Regions from separate parts of the Glaciecola petra genome, predicted to be linked through region 2. Evidence: predicted binding sites of a transcription regulator. Region 2 holds the regulator's gene; each other region holds the start of a gene.
The links. The regulator sigma-54, encoded in region 2, starts transcription at its own class of promoters, with help from an activator protein. The targets are predictions, from matches to a motif close to GTTGGCACGNNNNTNGNNT.
Positions count from the first base shown of each region.

Region 1: RM552_RS09750 (LiaF domain-containing protein) is a predicted target of sigma-54. The motif match lies at 1,447-1,465, and genes of this name have one in related genera.
Region 3: RM552_RS15890 (PEP-CTERM sorting domain-containing protein) is a predicted target of sigma-54. The motif match lies at 6,730-6,748, and genes of this name have one in related genera.

Region 1 covers NZ_JAVRHX010000002.1:435,368-443,288, forward strand. The annotation lists gene ilvA (threonine ammonia-lyase, biosynthetic) at 1-711, shown strand, start outside; gene RM552_RS09750 (LiaF domain-containing protein) at 731-1,384, opposite strand; gene plsB (glycerol-3-phosphate 1-O-acyltransferase PlsB) at 1,563-3,995, opposite strand; gene lexA (transcriptional repressor LexA) at 4,236-4,856, shown strand; gene coxB (cytochrome c oxidase subunit II) at 5,170-6,288, shown strand; gene ctaD (cytochrome c oxidase subunit I) at 6,292-7,917, shown strand.
Region 2 covers NZ_JAVRHX010000004.1:276,128-284,048, reverse strand. The annotation lists gene arcB (aerobic respiration two-component sensor histidine kinase ArcB) at 1-231, shown strand, start outside; gene mgtE (magnesium transporter) at 228-1,586, opposite strand; gene RM552_RS14180 (HPr family phosphocarrier protein) at 1,685-1,957, opposite strand; gene rapZ (RNase adapter RapZ) at 1,974-2,912, opposite strand; gene ptsN (PTS IIA-like nitrogen regulatory protein PtsN) at 2,921-3,364, opposite strand; gene hpf (ribosome hibernation promoting factor) at 3,447-3,734, opposite strand; gene RM552_RS14160 (RNA polymerase factor sigma-54) at 3,758-5,266, opposite strand; gene lptB (LPS export ABC transporter ATP-binding protein) at 5,481-6,209, opposite strand; gene lptA (lipopolysaccharide transport periplasmic protein LptA) at 6,212-6,757, opposite strand; gene lptC (LPS export ABC transporter periplasmic protein LptC) at 6,807-7,367, opposite strand; gene kdsC (3-deoxy-manno-octulosonate-8-phosphatase KdsC) at 7,364-7,918, opposite strand; gene RM552_RS14135 (KpsF/GutQ family sugar-phosphate isomerase) at 7,919-7,921, opposite strand, start outside.
Region 3 covers NZ_JAVRHX010000006.1:95,978-103,898, reverse strand. The annotation lists gene RM552_RS15925 (purine-cytosine permease family protein) at 1-455, shown strand, start outside; gene RM552_RS15920 (hydantoinase/oxoprolinase N-terminal domain-containing protein) at 452-2,029, shown strand; gene RM552_RS15915 (S-methyl thiohydantoin desulfurase family protein) at 2,019-3,146, shown strand; gene RM552_RS15910 (hypothetical protein) at 3,198-3,671, opposite strand; gene RM552_RS15905 (YHS domain-containing (seleno)protein) at 3,701-4,147, opposite strand; gene RM552_RS15900 (TetR/AcrR family transcriptional regulator) at 4,361-4,930, shown strand; gene RM552_RS15895 (cytochrome-c peroxidase) at 4,933-6,360, opposite strand; gene RM552_RS15890 (PEP-CTERM sorting domain-containing protein) at 6,839-7,540, shown strand; gene RM552_RS15885 (DUF1835 domain-containing protein) at 7,609-7,921, opposite strand, start outside.

The DNA of each region.
Region 1 (7,921 bases), on a different contig from region 2:
ACCCGAGTGATTGCAGAACCTGCTGGTGCGCTGTCGATTGCCGCTATCCGAAAATATTGTCGAGAGCATGAGACAGTAGGTAAAAGCATGGCCGGAGTGTTATGCGGCGCTAATATCAATTTCCATACTTTGCGTTATGTGTCGGAGCGGTGCGAGCTAGGTGAACAGAAAGAAGCAGTATTCGCAGTAAAAATCCCTGAAACTAAAGGTGCGTTCAAAGCTTTTTGTACGCTACTAGGTGGAATAGTAATTACCGAATTTAATTATCGTTTTAGCGGTACCGAAGAAGCACATATTTTTGTGGGCGTAAAGCTACGAAATGGCGCTGAAGAATTTGCAGCTTTGATGAGTAAACTGACTTCCAAAGGGTATGATTGTTTTGATATGTCACAAAATGAACTTGCGAAATTGCATGTTAGACACATGGTAGGTGGCCGCCCAAAAGTACAATTTGAAGAAAGTGTTTTTAGTTTTTCTTTTCCTGAGTATCCTGGGGCATTGATGCACTTTTTAAATACTTTGGGTGAATCTTGGAATATTACCTTGTTTCATTATCGTAATCACGGCGCCGCTCAAGGCATGGTATTAGTTGGTTTTGAACTGAGTCATGAACAAAGAGCTAGTTTCCAGCGCTATTTGGACGAACTCGATTTTGACGTCCGAGAACATGTTAATGATCCAGCTTATGAGTTCTTTTTATCCGCTCGCTAGTTAGCCCCAGTAGAGGCATTTACATCTTGTTTGGATCAAACATTTCTTTCATTTGATTAGCAAATGCAATAAATTTTTCTTTCACAGTAGTGCGAATTTTAATCGTCAAGTCACTTAAAATTATTACGCCTTCCACAGTGATTGTTGGCGCTTGAGAAGGGGCTATAGACGCAGCGCGGTTTTTTACACTGCCCAATACGCAAACCGCCTTAGAAACAATATTAACGTTTTCGGGCACAAAAATTCGCTCGCTACCCATGAAGCTAATTATTTTAATACGCACATTGGGTGAGGAAAACCGAGCATCAGTGAAATCTATTTTTGCGCTACCAAGAATAGAGTACACTTTGATTAATTTGGGTACTTCCCATACACCGCTACGGTCAGTTTCAGAAAGAACACTTATCATGTTTTCGCTTTCTTCAACTTCATTGTTGGCATAATTGACCGAGAATTGTTTTTGCTTATGTTGTTTTATTGTGTCATCAGGAGCGTCTGATAAATCTTCGATTTCATCTAGCATTGCCTGATTACTAGTCGCCGCAATGACTTTATCGAGCCTGCGCTCAAACGCTTCATTTGAGATAAAACCATGACTGTAGTTATGAATGAGGGTATCGATAACTTCTTCTTTTACCTGTTCTCTTGGGCGATCTTCTAACTTTACAGTCATTTTTATGTCCTTTAATTCTATTGGCGATTTTAGGGGGTTATTTCAGCCATGAGTCCATTTAAAAGCATAGCGCGTGCCAAAAATAAAATGATTTAAAAACAATGACCTATGTTTTTTGGGATTCATTCTGTTGAGTAAAATCACTACAACTTAGTGTATTTCGCAAAAAAATATGAGTTTAAATGCGTTCCAAATGTTGAATAATTTCTGGCCAAACAAGAGGTTCAATTGCATCTTTCAAAGTCTTACTCGCATCAGAAAAACCTAAGCTACCGTCTTCGTGGCTTTCAACAAGCTTGTTTTCGCGTAAAGCATTTACAAAAGTACCCAATACATTCTTGTCATAAAACTCAGGCGAGTGCATTCCAAATAAAATAGACAGTCTTTCTGCAACAGTAGTTGATTGGCGTTCTAATTGTGAGCGGCCAATATTTTTTTCGGTTTCTAAGACCCTTAATACAACGGCATACCGCTGCCAAGTCTCTTGCATACTCCGACTCATTAACCAAGCACTGTGAAATCCCTTCGAGCTTGTTTCAGGTATGCTAATTAATTCGTCAGACTGCTGCAAAAAGCCTTGTTGAAGTAAGTAAGGTAATAAAGAATCAACGTATGCAATGGCTTGTTCTATGTTCATATGCATAAAAAACTCACGCTTTAGCATTGGATATAGATCTTGAACTAACCCTAACAATGCCGATTTGCTTAATTTCTTATGGGCGAATACAGCTGCCATTACCAAGCTAGGAAGCGCAAACATATGCATAATGTTATTGCGGTAAAAGGTAAGTAGTAGAGCATTGTCTGGTTTGGGAGAAACCATTTCACCATACTTATCTTGGGTTTGTTGAAAGCGATTTAAGGCTAAGGTGCGATTAACAATTTCGCTTGCCTCTGCACTAGGGAAAGTAGCATCATCACTATATGGATTAGCTTTGAATATTGCCAAAAAGTCAGTGACGGCGGTGACTAATTCGTCTTTACTCATAATTTGTGTTTTAGATGACAATAAGCAAAAGGCTAATAGTGCAGTCCCATTTAATGCCGCATTTTTATTAATTGTGGTCATTATTTTGGTGGCAAGATTATTCACGGTAGGTGTTAGCCATTTGGGCTTTTTGTCGCCTTCAGGAATTTGTTCACGCCAGTCAGATACTTGTTCATCTAAGTATGTATGCAAGGCGATAGGTTCGCCAAAATTGACATAGCCATGCCCATAGTTTTTTAATTTTCTGATAGCAGAGAAAACTTGAGTAGGTGACTCTTTCTTCTTGGATTTTCCTTTGAGTTCTTTTTGGTAACTCTTAACTTCCATAACGTGCTCATACCCAAGGTAAACGGGCACGATAGATACGGGCCTTTTTACGCCTTTGGTTACAGCTTGTATGGTCATGGCTAGCATGCCAGTTTTGGGAGGTAGTAAACGACCTGTTCTGCTACGACCGCCTTCAGGGAAATACTTAACGGAGTAACCTTTATTAAACAGTAATTCTAGATATTCTCTAAATATTGAACTGTATAGCTTATTGCCTGCAAAACTGCGACGTAAGAAAAACGCCCCGCAGCGCCTAAAAATTGGGCCAGCTGGCCAAAAATTTAAGTTAATACCGGCAGCGATATGTGGCGTGACCAATCCTTCATGATAAATCACATAAGTCAGCAATAAATAATCCATATGACTTTTATGACAAGGTACATAAATAATTTCATGTCCATTGGCTGCTAATTCGCGCACTCTTTCTGCATGCGATACATCGATACCGTCATATATCTTGTTCCAAATACGCGTTAATAATCGGTCGGCAAGCCGTATTAGACCTTCGCGATAATCGGCAGCTATTTCGTCCACATATTTAATTGCTTTCTGCCGGGCTTTTTCTGGGCTGAGTTTTTTCTGTCGACTTTCTTCTTCTATCGCTTGTTTGACCGCTTTTGCGCCAAGTAACGAGTTATGTAGTGTTTCTCGTTCTAATAATGTTGGGCCACTTAATGTTTGTCGTTTACGCTGGAAATGAGTGCGTGCCACTCTTATTAATTTGTGTGCTATTTGTTGGTCACTGCCTTTTAAAGAAGCCATTTCCCGAGTTGAAACCGGTTTTGAATAACTAACAAAGTTGTCACGACCAAAAAATAAAACGATAAATGCCTTACGCAACCAATTTGGAGAAGCTTTTATGGCTAAAAGCTGTGCAAATCCAGATTTTTCCTTTCCTGCTGAGCGACCCCAAGAAATAAAAACCGGTACGACTTGGGCATCAAGGTCTTCGAATTCTCTATGCAAGTTAAACATTTTGGTGAAATTTTCTTCGATCGTGGTTGGCTTAATACGTTTAGTAAGAAGACTTTGGGGACGATCTAAATAATAACTACGATTATGCTCTTGGTTGACTAGGGTTAGTGGTTTGTTAGGAGCGGGTAAACCTAGCGCTTCGGTTGACTTTTGCAGTGCTATAGCATCAGTAAAAGATTTGGTTTGTAACAAGTATACAATAGGGCGAGTTTTGTCTATCCCCAGTTCGTTTGATAAATCGTTTGGCACGCTTTTTACTGACACCATCCAGCCGATGGGGGCGGCGATCAGTTTTTTGAAAAAGAGACCTATCGAATTCATAACTACTCCATTGTCGCCTTTGTACAGGCCATTTATGCCCGATATATTAACAGGCAAAGCCGCCATCTGCCTAGTTATATGGGGCCAAGTTAACAAAATAGAATACCATGGGTTAAACATATTTTTGCTATTCAGCGCATGATTTGATGTTCGTTGCTTTATTTTGGGTGGAAAAATAAAGTTGCTTCTAAAGCAATACTGGATATACTAGCAACAACTGTATAGAAAAACAGGCTGTTTATGCGTCCACTAACACCACGACAACAAGAAGTTCTAGATTTAGTCAAAACAACAATGATTGACACAGGTATGCCGCCTACTCGAGCTGAAATTGCGCGGCAATTAGGTTTTAAATCTGCTAACGCAGCAGAAGAGCATCTAAAAGCCCTAGCAAAAAAAGGTGTGATTGAAATTTTGCCTGGTACATCTAGGGGCATTAAATTAAATGTTGATTTGGAAGATGAAGTTGAAGAAGGTTTACCATTGATCGGTCAAGTAGCCGCAGGTGAGCCAATATTGGCACAAGAACATGTCGAAAATCGTTTCAAACTCGATCCAGCCATGTTTCATCCTCGCGCCGACTTTTTGCTTAGAGTAAAAGGCGAGAGTATGAAAAATATTGGCATAATGGATGGCGACTTGTTGGCTGTTCACAAAACTGACCAAGTTAATAACGGTCAGGTTGTGGTAGCCCGAGTTGATGAAGATGTTACAGTCAAACGTTTTGAGCGAAAGGGTAGCGAAATTTTACTGCATGCAGAAAACGAAGAATTTGCGCCAATACGGGTAGATCTTGCTTCTCAATTTTTCACGATTGAAGGTCTTGCAGTAGGCGTTATTAGAGATCACGCAGGATTATAAAACATACTATTGAGTGTTAAAAATATTATTAGATCACAAGGCAACGATTAAAAGTTGCCTTTTTTGTACATAAAAGTTTCCTTCACCACGAAAAACTCGAGCAAAACAGAAGAAAAAAGTAACAAAAAACTAGACTCTTAACCTGATTTGTCCGATGATTATATAGGTATTTACATAATCAAAACAATTGCATTACTAGTTATTAATCTAAAGTCGAAAAAATACCATGAAAGCACTGCCGCTTTTTATGGTATTAGAGTTGTAATGCATAAATGGGAGTCCTAGTGTGAAGCTTGTAAAATTCATTTCGTGGTTGTCTTTGGCAACAGTCGGCTTTTCAGCAATTGCAGTCGAGACCGGAAGATCCGATCTTAACTTACGCAAAGGTGTGTCTGATATTAGTCATCAAGTTTATGATTTACATATGTTGATGTTCTACATCTGTGTAGTAATCGCTGTGGTCGTGTTTGGTGTCATGTTTTATTCCATGTTCGCTCACCGCAAATCTACAGGAGCGAAACCGGCTAATTTCCATGAAAGTGTGAAAGTCGAAATCGCGTGGACTGTCATTCCATTTCTAATTCTTATTTTTATGGCGGTTCCGGCAGCGAATACCCTAATTGATATGGAAGACGTCAGTGAAGCAGATATAACAATTTTGGTCACTGGTTCCCAATGGAAATGGCATTATGAATATCGTGAAAACGATATAGATTTCTTTTCTGTGCTAGCAACTCAGCCCGAGCAAATAGCCAATAAATTCGACAAAGGCGAAAATTATCTTTTAGAGGTTGATCGTCCCTTAGTTATACCAACTGGGAAAAAAGTCCGTTTTTTAATTACCTCTGACGATGTTATCCACAGTTGGTGGGTACCAGATTTCGCTGTCAAAAAAGATGCGAATCCTGGTTTTATCAACGAAGCTTGGACTAATGTAAACGAACCGGGTATTTACCGCGGTCAATGCGCCGAATTATGCGGCAAAGACCATGGGTTTATGCCGGTTGTAGTTATTGCTAAAGAACCCGCTGAATATGAAGCATGGGTAAACGAACAAGAAGCTATTGCGCGTAGAGCAAGAGAAGAAGAGCAACGCTTGCTTGCGATGAATATGAGCATGGAAGAATTAATGACCACAGGTGAGCGAGTTTACAAAGCGGTTTGCGCGGCATGTCACCAAGTCAACGGTGAAGGTTTACCCGGTGTGTTCCCAGCTTTGAAAGGCTCCAAAATGGCGCTTGAAGATATCGATGGTCACATCGATATTATCGTGAACGGTAGCCCGGGTACGTCGATGGCTTCTTTCGCGCGTCAATTAACGATGTCGGAAATAGCCGCAGTGACAACATACGAGCGAAATGCTTGGGGTAACAACACTGGCGATATGGTTCAAGCCAAAGATGTCAACGCAATTATGAATGGCGAGGAGTAGAGTATGTCAACTGCCACTGAAAATGTTCAAGATACACCTAGCACTGACCATGGTGCTGCCGACCATCATGATGACCACCATCATCATATTCCAAAAGGCATAACTCGTTGGTTATTTACCACTAACCATAAAGATATAGGCACTCTCTATTTGTGGTTTGCTTTTATCATGTTCTTGGTAGGCGGAGCCATGGCAATGGTGATTCGTGCTGAGTTATTTCAACCTGGTTTACAAATAGTAGAACCCAACTTCTTCAATCAAATGACCACTGTGCATGGATTGATCATGGTATTTGGTGCGGTTATGCCAGCCTTTACAGGATTGGCAAACTGGTTAGTACCGATGATGATTGGTGCGCCAGATATGGCGCTTCCTCGCATGAACAACTGGAGTTTTTGGATACTACCATTCGCTTTCCTAATATTACTTGCATCTTTGTTTATGGAAGGCGGCGGTCCGGCATTTGGTTGGACTTTTTACGCACCTCTGTCTACTACTTATAGTGGTGACAGTACTGCATTGTTTGTTTTTTCAGTGCATATCATGGGTATTAGTTCAATTATGGGCGCGATTAACGTTATTGTGACCATTTTCAATATGCGTGCTCCTGGCATGACATATATGAAACTACCGATGTTTGTTTGGACTTGGCTAATCACGGCTTTCTTGTTAATTGCGGTTATGCCAGTTTTAGCAGCTGCGGTAACAATGGTGCTTACCGATAAGTTCTTCGGTACCAGTTTCTTTGATGCTGCTGGTGGTGGTGATCCGGTAATGTTCCAGCATATATTCTGGTTCTTCGGACACCCAGAAGTATATATTATGATTTTGCCAGCTTTTGGAATCATCTCGCATATCGTACCAACCTTCTCGCGTAAAAAACTGTTTGGTTATGCATCGATGGTTTACGCTACGGTCTCTATTGCCTTACTTTCATTTATTGTATGGGCGCATCACATGTTTACTACTGGAATGCCAGTGTTTGCTGAAATGTTCTTTATGATAGCGACTATGCTTATTTCGGTGCCGACTGGTGTTAAAGTATTTAACTGGGTAGCGACTATGTGGCGCGGCTCTATTAGTTTTGAAGTACCCATGCTATTCGCCATTGCATTCATTGTTCTATTTACCATTGGTGGACTGTCGGGCTTAATGCTTGCAATAACACCTGTTGACTTCCAATATCATGATACTTATTTCGTTGTTGCTCACTTCCATTATGTATTGGTAACGGGCGCAATATTCTCGATTATGGCAGCTGCGTATTACTGGTTACCAAAATGGACGGGTAAAATGTTTGATATAGGTTTGGCTAAGGCTCATTTTTGGTGTTCTTTAGTGTCGGTCAACGTGTTGTTCTTCCCAATGCACTTTGTAGGTTTAGCTGGTATGCCTCGCCGTATACCCGATTACGCATTGCAATTTGCCGATTTCAATAAGTGGATATCGGTGGGTGGTTTTGCATTTGGTTTATCTCAATTAATCTTCTTATGGTTACTGATTAAAGCATGTAGAAAGCAAGGTGAACCTGTCTCGAGTCAAGTTTGGGAAGGAGCCGAAGGTCTTGAGTGGGAAATTCCTTCTCCTGCGCCTTATCATACTTTTGAAACGCCACCAGTGGTTAAGTAAGAAT
Region 2 (7,921 bases):
TTAGCCGCCGACGACAAAGATGAAGTATGTTCTCAGGCACACAAAATTAAAGGAGCTGCAGGGTCGGTTGGCTTATCGCGAGTGCAGTCGACGGCGAATTCTATTCAACAAGGTGATCACCCCGCGTGGTGGGAAAATGTGCATGAGTGGGTTGAACAACTTAACCAAGCAATAGATCAAGACGTACTTGCCTTACACGAGTGGATTAATCAGAATAAAATTGAAGATTAAATTAGAAATAGGGTGGCGGTGCCTAAAAAGGCAAAAATACCGACGACATCGGTAATAGTGGTTAGGATAACGCTACCCGCTAGCGCAGGATCTATCTTCATTCTTTTCATAATAATTGGCAGAGTTGCTCCTGCTAACCCCGCTGCAATCATATTCATCATCATGGCAAATGCAATGACCGCTCCCAGCATATAATCCTGTTTCCAAATAGCAATAACAGAAGCTATAAGTGCTGCCCAAATGAGTCCATTAAAAAAGCCGATGGCTAACTCTTTTCTTACTAACCAAATAGAGTTTGTAGTGGAAACGTGACCCAAAGCCATGCCTCTTATGACTAGTGTTAAGGTTTGGTTGCCGGCGACGCCACCCATACTAGGCACGATTGTATTGAGTATTGCTAAAACAGCTAATTGACTTAGCGTTGCCTCAAACATATCACTTACCGCGGCAGCCAAAAGGGCGGTTATCAAATTTACCCCTAACCAAACAGAACGGCGTTTAGTCGATTGACCTACTGGCGCAAACGTATCTTCTTCGTCATCTAAACCAGCCATGCTCATCATTGAGTGTTCTGCGTCTTCGCGGATGATGTCTACAACATCATCTATGGTGATTCGGCCTTGCAAAATACCCTCATTGTTTACAACTGGTGCTGATAACCAATCGTAGCGTTCAAACATGCTAGCAACTTCGCTTTCTTGCATGTCTACTTTTATAGAAATAGGTTCATCATCCATAATTTCTTCAACACTCACATCGGGGCTTGAGGTGAGTAGTCGAGCTAAAGAAACGGTTCCGATTAATAAGTCTTGGCGATTGACTACATATAAGGTATCGGTGTTTTCCGGTAACTCCGACTTTAAACGAAGATATCGAATGACAACATCAACCGACACCTCGTGCCTAAGAGTAATCGTGTCGGTATTCATAATGAAACCAGCAGTTTCTTCGCCGTACGACAAGGCTTTTTCAGCACGCAAACGGTCTTGAGTGTCCATAGACTTAAGAATACTGTTGAGTACATCTTCGGGTAGGGTACTGAGAGTCTCTGCTAAGTCATCAGTATCCATGTCTTCAAGGGCATCGACCACACTTGAAGGCATCATTTTGCCAATAATGCCGTTTCTTACGTCTTCACTGAGCTCTTCTAGCACATCAGAATGAAAATCTGCATCTAGCATTTGCCATAAATCATCACGTGTTTTAGTGACTGAAGATTCAAGCAACAATGCAACATCGCCAGCAGGAATATCGTGCAGGAGCTTGCGCACTCGCACGAATGCACCAGCGTTTAGATACCTGTTGATAGATAACAAGCGTGTTTGTGTATCTGAATTGTCGATAATTTCTGACATTGGATTAAACCCAACAGTAACCATAAACATGGAAATTTGGCTAAATAGTATAACACTAAGTCGTCAATAATTCAGTGAATTCTTGTTAATTCAGTGGCTTATTCACCTTCGTCGAATTTATTGGCGATTAGATTTTCGATTTCAGACATTGCGTTTTCAGCATCCACCCCACTGCATTCAACCGTTACTTGTTTACCTTTTCCACTGCCCAGCATCAATAAAGCAATCACACTATTTGCCGGTGCTGCTTGGTCATCTTGCGAAATAATAATGTCACTTTGATACTTTGAAGCAAGTTCCACGAGTTTAGTGGCTGCTCTCGCATGCAAACCAAGCTTATTGAGAATGGTTAAGGTTTTAGTAATCTTCACGCTTTTTGTCACATTTTTAGTCGTTATTATTGATAGGTTTAAAATTGCTTACAGTGGTATCGTCATTAAGCAGATTTTGAGTACTAGGCGTGTTTTCTATTTTGGGTGTAATTCGTTTTAATTCTCTGTGCTTAACTTGTGCATCACCATGACTATTTTTAAAAGCTTCATAGAGGGCCTGTGCCACATAAACTGACCTATGTTGCCCACCCGTACATCCAATAGCAATAGTGACATAGCTTCTGTTATTGCGCTCCAAATGTGGTAGCCAAGTTGTGACAAAGCTTTGTACTTGCCAAATGAGCTTCATTACCAGGGGTTGCCCAGATAAAAATAGCTCGACGGGTCCATCTAAGCCGGTTAAAGGGCGTAAGTCAGGTTCCCAATGTGGATTGGGCAAAAAGCGGACATCAAATACATAGTCACTGTCTTTTGGCAGGCCATATTTAAATCCAAATGATTCGAATACAATGACCAAATCAGAGCTTTTTTTACCCAAAACACGTTCTCTAACTAGTTCGGCTAAATCGTGGACTGATAATTGATCAGTATTGATATGAAGGTCGGCTTTCTCAGCTACAGGAACCAGAATTTCTTGCTCGGCGCTAATAGCATCAATCAAGGAGTTACTTTGTTTAAAAAGAGGGTGTAGTCGCCGAGTTTCACTATAACGCTTAATCAGTACGTCATCGCTGGCGTCTAAAAATATAATAGTGATATCCCAAAATTCAGGGAGATATTCGAGTAACTCACTAATTTCATTTTCTGTTTCGGGCATGTTTCTAACATCAATACTAACCGCAACAAGCTCGTGCTGTTCAACTACTGTATGTGTTAGCGTGGGCAAGAGTGAAACCGGAATATTATCAACACAATAATAGCTCAAGTCTTCTAAAGCTCTTAAAGCGATTGACTTTCCAGAACCTGAACGCCCACTTATTATTAACAGTTTCATGATGTTTATTATGCCAAAGCTGCCACTATTTGGTTTTTAGTTTCTGCTTTTCGGATGGCTTTTACAATATCTTTATTACTTAATTTGCGCGCGATACCTGAAAGCGCTTGTAAATGTTGGTCTGTTTGCTCGTCTGGTACCAAGATAGCAAAGAAGATATCGACTGGATGACCATCTATGGCATCAAATTCAATTGGGTGATTGCTTGTCACAATTACAGCTATCATATTGGCCAGGCCTTTTATCCTGCCATGCGGTAACGCGATGCCATTGCCTATGCCAGTACTGCCCATTTTTTCGCGGCTAATTAAGCTACTTAACACTTCAAGTTGGTCTAATTCAGGAGATTGTTTCACAGCAATTTGAGAAATGATTTCAAAGATGCGTTTCTTACTGTTGCACTCAACCGAACATTGAGTCCGGTCGAGTGAAATGATGTCGTTTATTATCATTGATATTTCTTAACGATGGTTAGTATATCGTTTATTCTTAAAGGAGCTTAAAAGTATAGAGCTGGCATTTGAGTCGCTCTAGTTAATGTCGTTTTAACTTTTCTTTATGCTTAATAACCTGTCGGTCTAGCTTGTCTATCAAGCCGTCAATGGCTGCATACATATCGGTATGTTCATTGTTGGCGAAAACTTCACCACCGTTTAAATGCATTGTAGCTTCAGCTTTTTGACTCAATTTCTCGATGTTTAAAATTACATGTACGTTGTTGATATGATCAAAGTGCCTCTCTAATTTTTCAAACTTTGTATCAACATAGTTGCGTAATGAATCGGTGATTTCTACATGATGACCTGTCAGGTTAATTTGCATATAAATAATCCTCTTTTGCTCGTTTACACGAGACTTTTTCGCTGATTGGAAGGGGGAATGTTTAAAGACTCCCGATATTTTGCAATTGTTCGCCTAGCAACGTTTATGCCTTGCTCAGCGAGCATTTGTGCAATTTTGCTGTCACTTAATGGTTTATGGGATGGTTCGTCAGCGACCATTTTCTTAATAAAGGCTCTAATAGCAGTAGACGAACAGTTTTCACCTGAGTCTGTTGACACATGAGAAGAGAAAAAGTATTTCAGCTCAAATATTCCCCTAGGGGTATGCATATATTTTTGTGTGGTGACTCGAGAAATGGTCGACTCGTGCATATCTACCATTTCAGCAACATCATTGAGTACCATGGGCTGCATTTTTTCTGGACCTTGCTCAAAAAATTCTCGTTGCTTTGCGACAATACAATGCGACACTTTGAGTAATGTTTCGTTACGACTTTCTAAACTCTTTATAAACCATTTTGCCTCTTGTAAGTGAGACTTGATATATTGAGAATCGTTCGGATTTTTTGTCGTTTTTGACAACTGAGCGTAAGTTTCGTTTACGGATAAAGCCGGCAATGCTTCATTATTTAATTCTACCGTCCAAATTCCTTTTTTCTTGTAAACGTTGACATCGGGTATGACATATTCAGGTTCTCTCGCAGAAACAACGCTACCAGGACGGGGATTTAGGGTTTTTAGTAAACGCATGACTTCGCGTAATTGGTCTTCTTTAAGCCGTGTTTTACGCATCAACGTACGGTAGTCTTTGCTGCTAATTAAATCGCTATGTTCTTCAATTAAAGAGCGTGCTTGTTCCAACCATGGTGTATTCTCGTCAAACTGTTGCAATTGTACTAACAAGCATTCTTGTACCGAGCGAGCTGCAGCGCCTACTGGGTCAAAACGTTGAATTCGTTTGAGCACGCATTCTACTTCGTCAAGTTCAATTTCGGCGTCATCTAAGCTCTCTAGTATCTCTTCTGCACTCACTGTCAGGTAACCTGATTCATCCACTGAATCAATAATAGCGATGGCGATAGATTTATCTGTTTCACTAAAGTGGGTCATTTCTGTTTGCCACATTAGATGGTCTTGAATGCTCTCAACAGTTTCACCTTGATAAATAAAATCGTCATCGGGATTGGTGCCCACCATTTTAGTAGGCGCTGAACTGGAGCCTAGGTATTCGTCCCAAGAGGTATCTACTGGCAGGTCGTCGGGCAATTCTTTATTTTCTAAAGCCTCATGACTGTCCATTTGATCAGAGCCATCTTTCTCGCCATTGATTTGTGTTTCGGTATTTTCTGATGCACTTGCCGACGCGCCCGCTGTTTCAGAATCGGATTCGCTTTGGTTGCGGTCATCACGACTCTCGTTTTCGAGTGACTCTAACAAGGGGTTAGAATCGAGGGCTTCTTGAATTTCTTGTTGTAAGTCTAATGTGGAGAGTTGCAACAACTTAATCGCCTGCTGCAACTGTGGCGTCATTGTTAGCTGTTGACTAAATTTAAGCTGTAAAGAAGGTTTCATTACATTCCTATCACTACAAACGATTCACACATATTAGCTATAATCACCTATAAAATTAATTTGTTTAACAGTCTCGTATCGCCTTGCTTATTCTCAATATAACATATTCTTTTAATGTACTTATATTAAGTGTTCCTCAATTACTACATCGACAAACACCGTCCATTCTTTTGCATGATTATTTAAATAATCGAATAAAGTTTACTCAAAATAACTACAAAGAAAATTGCTCACCTAAGTATACATCTCTTACTGTTTGATTTGATAGTACTTCTTGCGCATTTCCAGAAGCAATTAATTCGCCATGACTAACAATATAGGCTGTTTCACATACATCTAGGGTTTCTTTGACATTATGGTCAGTGATCAGTACTCCTATACCGCGCTCTTTTAATTGGTATATTATCTTCTTTATATCATTTACAGAAATTGGGTCAACACCTGCAAATGGTTCGTCTAGTAAAATAAATTTAGGGTTGGCTGCAAGCGCTCTTGCTATTTCCACCCGTCTTCTTTCGCCACCAGACAAGCTCATGCCCAAATTATTACGTATATGATTGATATTAAAGTCGTCGAGTAATTCGTCGGCTATTTGTTCCCTCTGGTTATTTGAAATATCTTTGCGTGTTTGCAAAATAGCCATCAGGTTTTCATAAACACTCAATTTCCTAAAAATGGATGCTTCTTGTGGTAAATAACCAATACCTTGCCTGGCGCGTTCGTGCATTGGTTGCATGCTCACATTTATTTGATCTATAAAAATATTACCTTTGTCTAAGGGAACCAAGCCTACGATCATATAAAAGGTCGTTGTTTTACCCGCGCCATTAGGACCAAGTAAACCAACAATTTGGCCAGTGGAGACTTCAATACTAACGTCTCTAACGACTTGTCTCGATTTATATGATTTTGCTAAGTTTTTTGCGCAAAGTGTACTGTTCACGACTATTCGTCTTCCTCGTTTTCATTCTCTTTACTTTTATCTGAGGGTGTACTATTTGAAAATGCACCAGGGCTCAGTACAGTGGTAACTGGGCCGCTGCTATCTGCTGTACTAGATGCGAGAATTTGTTCCTTTGCCATATCAAAAACGATGGAATCACCAGTAACCTGAATTTCGTTTTGTACAATAGATGCCACACCTTTGAGTGATATTGTACGAGCTCCGACTTCGTATACTATTTCGTTAGCTCGTGCTTCAACCATAGTACCGTCTTCTAAGCGTTGTTTATAGCTGGCAGGGTTGCCGCTGGCCATAATGATTTCTTTGCCTTTACCGGCGGCCGCATCGGCTTCTACTCGTTGTGCCAATATTTCCAAGCTACCTTGTCTAATCACTACATTATCAATAAATATAGAGGTTTTCTTTTTGCCATCGAGTGTTTGACTATTCGATACTAAGGTAACAGGTAAGTTAAAGTCAGTACTGATGGCATCGACTTTTGAGGCTGTAGCACTTTCATCTTGAGCCGTGCTTTGTTGATTTTGCATGGCGTGCGCCACCTGAATTGAAGCTAACAAGACAGATGTCGCGATTATTTTACAAGCTAGGCTTAAATTGTGTTTGTACATGATCTTTTAACTCGTATTGTTGGGTTGTTAAATCCCCAAATAAACCGACACTTACTACAGAATAATCAAGTCCGCTTATTTCGACGATCTGATCGGACATTAAGGTCTTATTTTGCAAATTTATTTCTATATACTCGGTGTTGATTTCACGCACATACTCTTCGGTGCGCAGATTCACAATCTTAACATTCTTTTCTAACTGAATGCGATTATTGTCGTGCAAGGTTGCTTCATTGGCGGTTACTTGCCATGGCTCACCCGAATCTAAATAAAGCGTATAAACAGGGTTGGTGAACACGGCAAAGCCTAACTCTTCATAATGCTCCATTTGTTCTGCAGCCATTTGATGGCTTAGCTTACCCTCTTTGTCATACAATTTGCTATTTAAGTTCACTGCTTTGTAATTGGGAATAAGTGAACCATCTCTATTGTTTTCATTTAATGCGTCCTCTGGTTCCAATAGTGTGGGTAAATAAAGTGCTAACACCGCTGAGAAAATTAGCGCAATACTCCATCCTATTCGGTTCATAAGCTTGCACCATGACTAAATTCTAATTTGTTATTTACTTGCAAAAACAAATCACAAAACTCTCTAACTGCGCCCTTGCCACCGCCTAAACTTGTGATGTAGTTTGCTTCCCTTTTTACCATTGGGTGCGCATCATTTACGCTTGCTTTTATTGCACTGTGAGCAAATAAGCCTAAATCTGGCATATCATCGCCCATACTCGCTATTTGATAAGCTTTAAACCCACTTACTTCCATTAATTCAATCATTGCGGTATTTTTATCTTCGCGCCCCTGAATAATGTAATTCACGTTGAGTGATTGCATTCTCTTTTCGACAATGTTTGACTGTCGGCCAGTAATCACTGCCGTTTGGATGCCGCAACTTGCTAGGGCCTTTATGCCATATCCGTCTTTTGTATTAAATGCTTTGAGTTCTTCACCATTATTACCCATATAAATATTGCCGTCGCTGAAAACGCCGTCAACATCAAATACAACCAGTTTGATGGTTTTACACTTTTCAAAAACCGACGCAGAAACAGTGCCGTAGAGGGTTTTAATTTCAGACATTTA
Region 3 (7,921 bases), on a different contig from region 2:
TCAATCTATACAGTACCGTTTTAAGTGTTGAAGCCACATATAAAAAGTTTAAGGGTGCAACTCTTACCACGGTATTAGGCGCAATTGGTGTCGTAGCCGCGTTTTTCAATATTCTTGATTTCTTTATCGACTTTTTGGTTTTTTTAGCCGCTATATTCGTGCCCGTTGCCGGCATTATTATCATGGATTATTTAGTCGTAAATCGTGACCGCTACACCGCTGAAACACTCAATGATAATGTATCAGTATCAATACCTGCATTTATTGCCTGGCTGTTGGCTTGCATCCCATCAGCTTTTGCTTTGCCATTTTCAGTCACGCAAATAAACGTGCTAGACGCGATTTTATTGGCCTCTCTGAGCTACTTCATTTTGGCAAAATTACCCGCCCTTCAGTATACTAAAAAACAAACCCCCCTTAGCAATACGCATAGCATAAAGGACAGTACAAAGTGAGAATAGGTATTGATGTAGGCGGCACTCATACCGATGCGGTTTTGATAAACCATGACCAAATTTTGAGTCACAATAAATCCTTAACAACTGCTGACGTCACTACCGGCGTGCAAAATGCAATAGACAAACTTTTGCAAGACTCATTAATAAATGCGGACCAAATTGAAGCAGTCATGATAGGGACAACTCAATTCACTAATTCAGTCGTTGAACGCAAAAACTTAAGTAAAGTAGCAGCTATCCGTATTGCTTTGCCATCGGGTCAAGAGCTCAAACCAATGGCCGATTGGCCATCAGACATTGCTAGTGTTATTGGCGAAAATATCTATATGCTGGACGGGGGCTTTTTATACGATGGCTCACCCATTGCGCCGACAAATTCTGAACAAATACGCCTAATGATTGACTCTTTATTGAGCAAAAAAATAACATCGATAGCCATATCGTCCGCTTTTTCTCCTATGAATCCTGAACCAGAAATCGCTCTAGGTAAACAAATCCAAACCGCCATACCCGAGGCAAATATTACACTATCACATAAAATAGGCAGCCTTGGCATTCTAGAAAGAGAAAACGCAGCAATACTGAATGCTTCTCTGCTTGAGTTTGCTAACAAAGTTGTCGAAGCCTTTATTGAGGCGCTCGCTAAACGCAATATAAAGTGCCCAATGTATATAAGCCAGAACGATGGCACATTAATGAGTGCAGACTTTGTACGTCAATTTCCAGCACTGACTTTTGCTTCAGGACCGACAAATTCTTTGCGAGGTGCCAGTAAACTATCAGGTTTACAAGACGCAATAGTAGTGGATATTGGCGGAACGACTTCTGATATTGGTGTTTTGAATAATGGCTTCCCGCGGGAATCAAACAATATAATTAAAGTTGGCGGTGTCAGAACAAATTTTCGTATGCCCGATATTCAAGCAGTAGCATTAGGCGGTGGCACTTGCATTGATTTGTTAAGTAGCAGTAACGAATTGCGTATTGGTCCTCACTCCGTTGGGCATCGTTTAGTTGAAGACGGTCTGATATTCGGTGGCAATACGCTTACTGCCTCTGATATTGCGGTTGCCGCCGGACTGAGTGATATGGGTAACAAAAAAAATGTCTCTCATTTACCGTCAGACATAGTGCAAAAAGCGCTGTTACAAATGACGCAATTACTTGATGATAATATTGACATGATGAAGCCGAATAGCGAACCCATGCCCGTAATTTTAGTGGGTGGCGGCTCAATATTAGTGTCAGGAAACATAAAAGCCGCATCCAGTATTTTGCGCCCCGACTACGCAGGCGTAGCCAACGCAATTGGCGCCGCGATCGCACAAATAGGTGGCGAATCAGAAAGTATGTTGTCGTATCGGCAAATACCTCGCGACCAGGCAATTACACAGGTTACTCAGCAAGCCTCAGACCAAGCGATAAAAGCGGGCGCTAATCCAAGTAGTATCAAAGTGACCGATATCGAAGAAACTGCAATTCCCTACATGGACGAAGGAATGACAAAAATTAGGGTAAAAGTTGTTGGCGACATTGGCAAATGTTTTGAGGGAAACACTGATGACCTATGACACCACGGGTATTATTCAGGCAAGTGATTTAAATGAGCTTAGCTTAGGCTCCGTCTTTTTAGCTACAGGTGGCGGCGGAGACCCTTATGTACCCAAACTATTGGCTGAAAAAGTACTAGAGGAATATGGCTCAGCCAGATTAGTAAAAGTAACTGAGCTTGCAGATGATGCACATGTGGTCACCATTGGTTCAGTTGGTGCACCAACCGTAAGCTTAGAGTTATTGCCTAGCGTGGCTGAAATTCGCGACGCGTTGGAAGCATATGAAAAACATACGAATAAAAAAATAGATGCTTTAGTAAGTTTTGAAATAGGCGGAGGGAATTCACTGATCCCTATTATTGCTGCCGCTATTTACAACATTCCTGTTGTCGATGGCGACGGGATGGGGCGAGCCTTGCCAGAAGCGCAAATGATGACATATGCAATTGCAGGGGCCAAGCCTACGCCAGCAGTATCGGCTGACTATGAGGGTAATATAACGACTTATAGTGCACAAACAACTGCCACCTACGAGCGACATATTAGGGCTATGTCAATGGCATCTGGGGGAATGATCACTGCGGTTGAACACCCCATGACTGGCAAGTTCCTCAAAAGCGCAATCATTCCAGGGACTTTATCCTTTGCCATTGCCATAGGCAAAACCCTAAATGCCATTAGAGGCATAGCAACACTTGCACAAGCCCCCTTAAGCAACTTATTTGAGCGTTCAGAATATGGCGCGTGTCAGTTATTGTATTGCGGCAAAGTGAGTGACAAAGCAACCCGAATTATTGGCGGTTATGATATCGGCGAAGCGACCATCTCGAGTTTTGAAGAAAACCAAAACCCGCTAAGGATTAAAATAAAAAATGAATATTTACTGGCAAGTACAGCTGATGAAAACGGCATCGAAACATTAGTAGCTATGGTGCCCGACCTAATTGTTATTGTTGATTACGAAACAACGGTACCCATAAATGCAGAGCGTTTAAAGTACGGCCAACGAGTTGCTGTTTTTGCTGTAGAATGCCCCACTTTCTTCACAACTGAGCGGGCATTAGAGGCTGTGTCACCTCGATGTTTTGGTTTTGACACAGACTACATTCGACTAAGCCAGTTAAATAAACGTTAACTGTTTAAGCACCGTCAAATGCTAAATTATGCAAATGACGGCGCTTGGGTTCTAAGTGCTTTTTTTAACTAACAAGCCAAGCACTTCGTGTTTTGTAAGCCACATTAACACTGCAGAAACGACCCAAATCCCACAAGCTGAGGTGAACAACAAGCCGCCATCCCCTAATACGTCAACACCTAGAGGTGTAAATAAATGAAAGAAAATTGCCCCTGAAATAATACCAAAAGACATCGCCGCGCCAATTGGAATGAGGAATTTTTTAGCCGTAAATAGTCCTGCTAACATTACTAAAGATGCGATTAATTCACTTGTTCCAATCACATATGCATTAAATATACCTGGTGGTAAGAATAGACCTTCTATGCCAAATGATTCAAATGCCCAATCATTTAAGGTACCGAAAATATGTAAGGTTTCGGTAGAGTCAGTAAATTTAAACCTTAAGGCTTGTATGAATACAATGCTAATGTAAATGACCATCACTGCAATAACATTCTTCTTTGTTAGATATTTAGATAACATGAGGAGTCCTTTTTTATATTTTCATGGTTTTATTTTGTATTTAAATCTACTTTTTCTGGGTATATTCTGTCTGCTTCAGCAATAAAATAGTCCAAATCTTCATTGAACCGTTCAGCAACCCGCTTGCTGTAGTTTAAGTAAAGCTTACCTTTGTATATCTGAAAAGCGTCTTCATCAATGCTGACCAATTTGTCGTTAGCCATACCAAAGGCGCAGTATCCACCATATTGAGGCGCGTATTTTTCAGGATCAGCAACAAACAACGCTTTGTTTTCAGCGCTAACAAAATGCCATTGTGCTCCTCGCCACGTGTATACAAATTCGTCAATTCCCTTTCGAGCTTTGTTGTCTGTCCAATAAGCGACTGTGTCATATCCATAAATTGCTTTGTTATTAAAGGTGCCTGTTTCCACCGGCGCATTGGCAAAGGCAACGGTACTTGAAACTAATAATATTAATAAAGTAAATATGCGCATTTTATTTCCTTGTTCAGTTTGTATTGATAAATTGGTATTATCACATCGACAGTCATTAAAACTAAACTCAATGGTTTACTATGTCAACTCGTTTTATACCAGTTACATTGATATAACCGGCGAAGCAATTGAAAAATTTCAATTGCTTCAACATTTTTTTGTGAACCATTGTAAACTTTAAAGTTTACTTTATTTGTATATAGGATTATCGATATGCCACAACTATCCAAAAGAGAAGTCGTTATTGATAGCGCAATCGTCCTATTTAAGAAATTTGGCATCAATTCAACAGGTGTCGAGCATATAATCAAAGAAGCTAATGTCTCTAAAAAAACCCTCTATAATCACTTTAAAACAAAAGACGACCTTGTTTTGGCGTCTCTCAGAAAAGATGACGAAGTTGGTCGAAATGCGTTGATGCGTTATGCCGAACAAGCTTCAGATGATCCGAAACTTCAGATCTTAGCTATTTTCGACTTTTATAATCTATGGTTTAACAGCGCTAGTTTTAATGGATGTTTATTTACCAACTCTGCGGGTGAAATTTCTGAAGAAAATGCAGCTGGTAGACGGATATGTGCTGAACATAAAAGACTGATTCAGCAATACATTGAAAACCTTGCCATAAAAGCTGGTATTGAGAACCCTAAAGAGACTGCGCTAAAATTGAACCTATTGTTAGAGGGATCAATTGTGTATGCGTATGTGATGGATAAAAAAAGCGCGGCTTTAGAAGCAAAAAAGATTGCCGCGCTTTTTGTAACTGCTGATATAGAATCTTAAACCTAACAGCCCATATCTATTTTTGATTGCTCGTCCGCAACGGTGATACAGTTACCCGACGGCAGACTGTCTGGGACGTAGCGCTTTAAATTTGGATCGTGTAAAGCAGATTCTAAAAACACACTTAGGTCATTTATTTCCTCGTTGCTTAAGCCCAAGGGAACAAAACGATGATCAAGTGAACTAGCTGGAATGTCTTTTTGTGAAATAGCCGCATTTTTATATTCAACAACAGCTCTTATTGCAGAAAAAGAACCGCCATGACCAAACACATTAGTATCTGCTAGATTATATAAAGTTGGCACCTTAAACTGATAATTATCGCTTGGGTCACGCGTGAACCCCCCTCGACCTTGGCTAGTGGCGTCATCAACCGAACCCGTTACTGCGGGATCATTCCTTGAAAAATCATCGAAGCCGATAGCAAAGAAAATTTCGTCTTCAGTAGCACCCACATTTGAGCTAAGTGCTGGACCATTATGACAAGCTGAGCAATTTGCTTCACCAAAAAACAAGTTAGCTCCGCGTAACTCTTGCAAAGTCATCGCGTCATTGTCGCCCTTTAACCAAAGTTGGAAAGGAGATTGATTTGCCAATACCGTTCTTTCGTAGGCAGCAATTGCTTTTGAAACGTCTTCTTTTACGTCACTAGAACCATCTGGAAAAGCTTGTTCATATAAGCTTGCATATTCCGGGTTCATTTGAACTAAAGAATCTATTTCCGAATTAAGCCGATGTACTGTTTGCCCTGCAACGCCTTGAATTTCTAGGCCAGATAATTGTCTATTATTTTCTGCTTTTGGTGTGCCCGGTGTGGCTAATATTTCTCTATCAATACCAGCATTGACTATACCATTAATAGCATTACCAAATTGACCATTCCATAGCATGACGTCTTGATAAGCAGTATTGAGAATAGTGGGTGAGGTAACCGGCTGAACATCAGGCTTAAGATGAGGCTCGCTGGCATCCATTGAAAAACCGTTTGCTAACACTCGAGAAGCCCCATTGTTTGCAAAACCAGAGCCTCCTTCACCAATTCCTTGTTTAATACCTGACTTGAAGCCCGCATCTGCATGGTGACAACTGGCACAAGACCAAGTGCCTTGCATATTGCTATTAACCCCTGCCGTACTCAAACCAGTCTCATGAAACAGGAGCTTACCCAATTCTACCTTTTCGGCAGTAATTACGTTATTTGGATCTTGAGGAATATTGCTAAAATCATTACTTTCTGGCAATAAAAATGCATTTAAACCTTCACCTTGAGACACTTCCGAGATTAATTGTTTTAACTCATCAGAAGCGATTTGCTGAGGTGTTTGCGTGATTTCAGCTTGTTCAGTTTCTACAACCGTTATACCTTCACCGTTACACGCCGCGATGAATAATGCCGAGCTCAAAATAATAATGCGTGTTTTAACTACCATTGCCAATACCTTTTTTATTTACTAATACAGCGCTAGAATTTTCTAGCATTTATCCAACATGGTATGAGCTTTTTATATTTTTATTTCAATAGCTCACGTATAGCAATTACCGTGCCTATTTTATTTTCTTTAAATTACAACAACTTAAAATTTCAAATAGATCGATTGTAAAAATATCTGACGACATTATTTGAAACCGAATTTACTCTGGGAAGAGAATTACATATCCTCAAAATGAACATTCTACTCGCCGAATATAGTATGTGATGATGCAAACTTTAAGGTGAATTTGTTAGTTATCGATTTGTCAGCTAATTTTACAGCGTCATTTAAGGTTTCTATAAATCATTGTTTTTAATGTGCTTTTTAGTTGGCATGACAATTGCTTAAGGCTAATCTGTGAGCAGGTTGTTTATCACCTGTACAACTCAACGCTAATTTTAGCAAGTATTAAACTAGTCATTTTTGGAGTAAAAAAATGAAGACATGGAAAACTATTCTTTTAGGGTCATTATTCGCAGTAGCAACAAGCTCTCAAGCCGCCCTTTACACTTTTCAAACAAATCCAGGTGCAGGTGGTTCGTTAGGTGATCAAATTACTGATCTAGTAACAACTTATGACGATTTAAATGAACGATTCACTTTTGACGTTGATTTTTCTGGTACACAAGAAGTCGACGGATTCTGGTTGGTCGTAAACGCGGGTGGAAACCCTAAAAGCGCTGACGTAAATGAATTAGCGATTATATATGGCGACATGGAAACAGGTATTGCTAGTACTTATGCCTACAATGGTCAAAACAATGCAAACAGTATCAACACCCCAGGAATTTTGTTAGATACGACTACATTCTCAGCAGTAGAGGGTGGAGGATTTGAGTTAGATATGGACGTAAGCGGAATTAACAGCTGGAATACTGCTGATACTGCTGCAGACTACGCTGGTATTCAGTTCGATAGTTCTGTTGGTATTTGGTTCCATTACTCTACTGGGTCAAACTTTGGCTACACTAATGGTGATATCACATCTTACAGCTTTGCTCGTCAAGGTTGGTATGATGTAGGTAATAGAGCTACTGAAGAAGGTACTTCTCCTGTACAAGCTTCTTCACCTGCTACTATCGCTCTTGTAGGTTTAAGCTTACTAGCCCTTGGTATGCGTAGAAAAATCAGCAAGTAATTACACTAGCTGAACAAAACAAAAAGCCAATTGTTGCAAAACAATTGGCTTTTTTAATTTTACCTGTCTTATTCATTCGACCTTAAACTAGCTAAGGATTGATGATCCCAACTTAGCGAGTTATTTTTCTTTATAGCGGTTCCACCAAGCGAATATGATTGCTGAATATATTTTTTACCCGATAAACAAGCAATACCCTGTTCGGTGATACAAAAACGCTGCTCTTGCCAATGCTTATCCGAATCTTCAATAGTAAAAAAAGAGTGATCATTGCCGGCCAGTGGCAACATGAGTGCATAAAACATCATGTCTCCCAAAAATGGCAAAGGTTCATTTTCTTGGTACTCTTTAAACCATGTTTTCATTGAAACATTGTCGCCT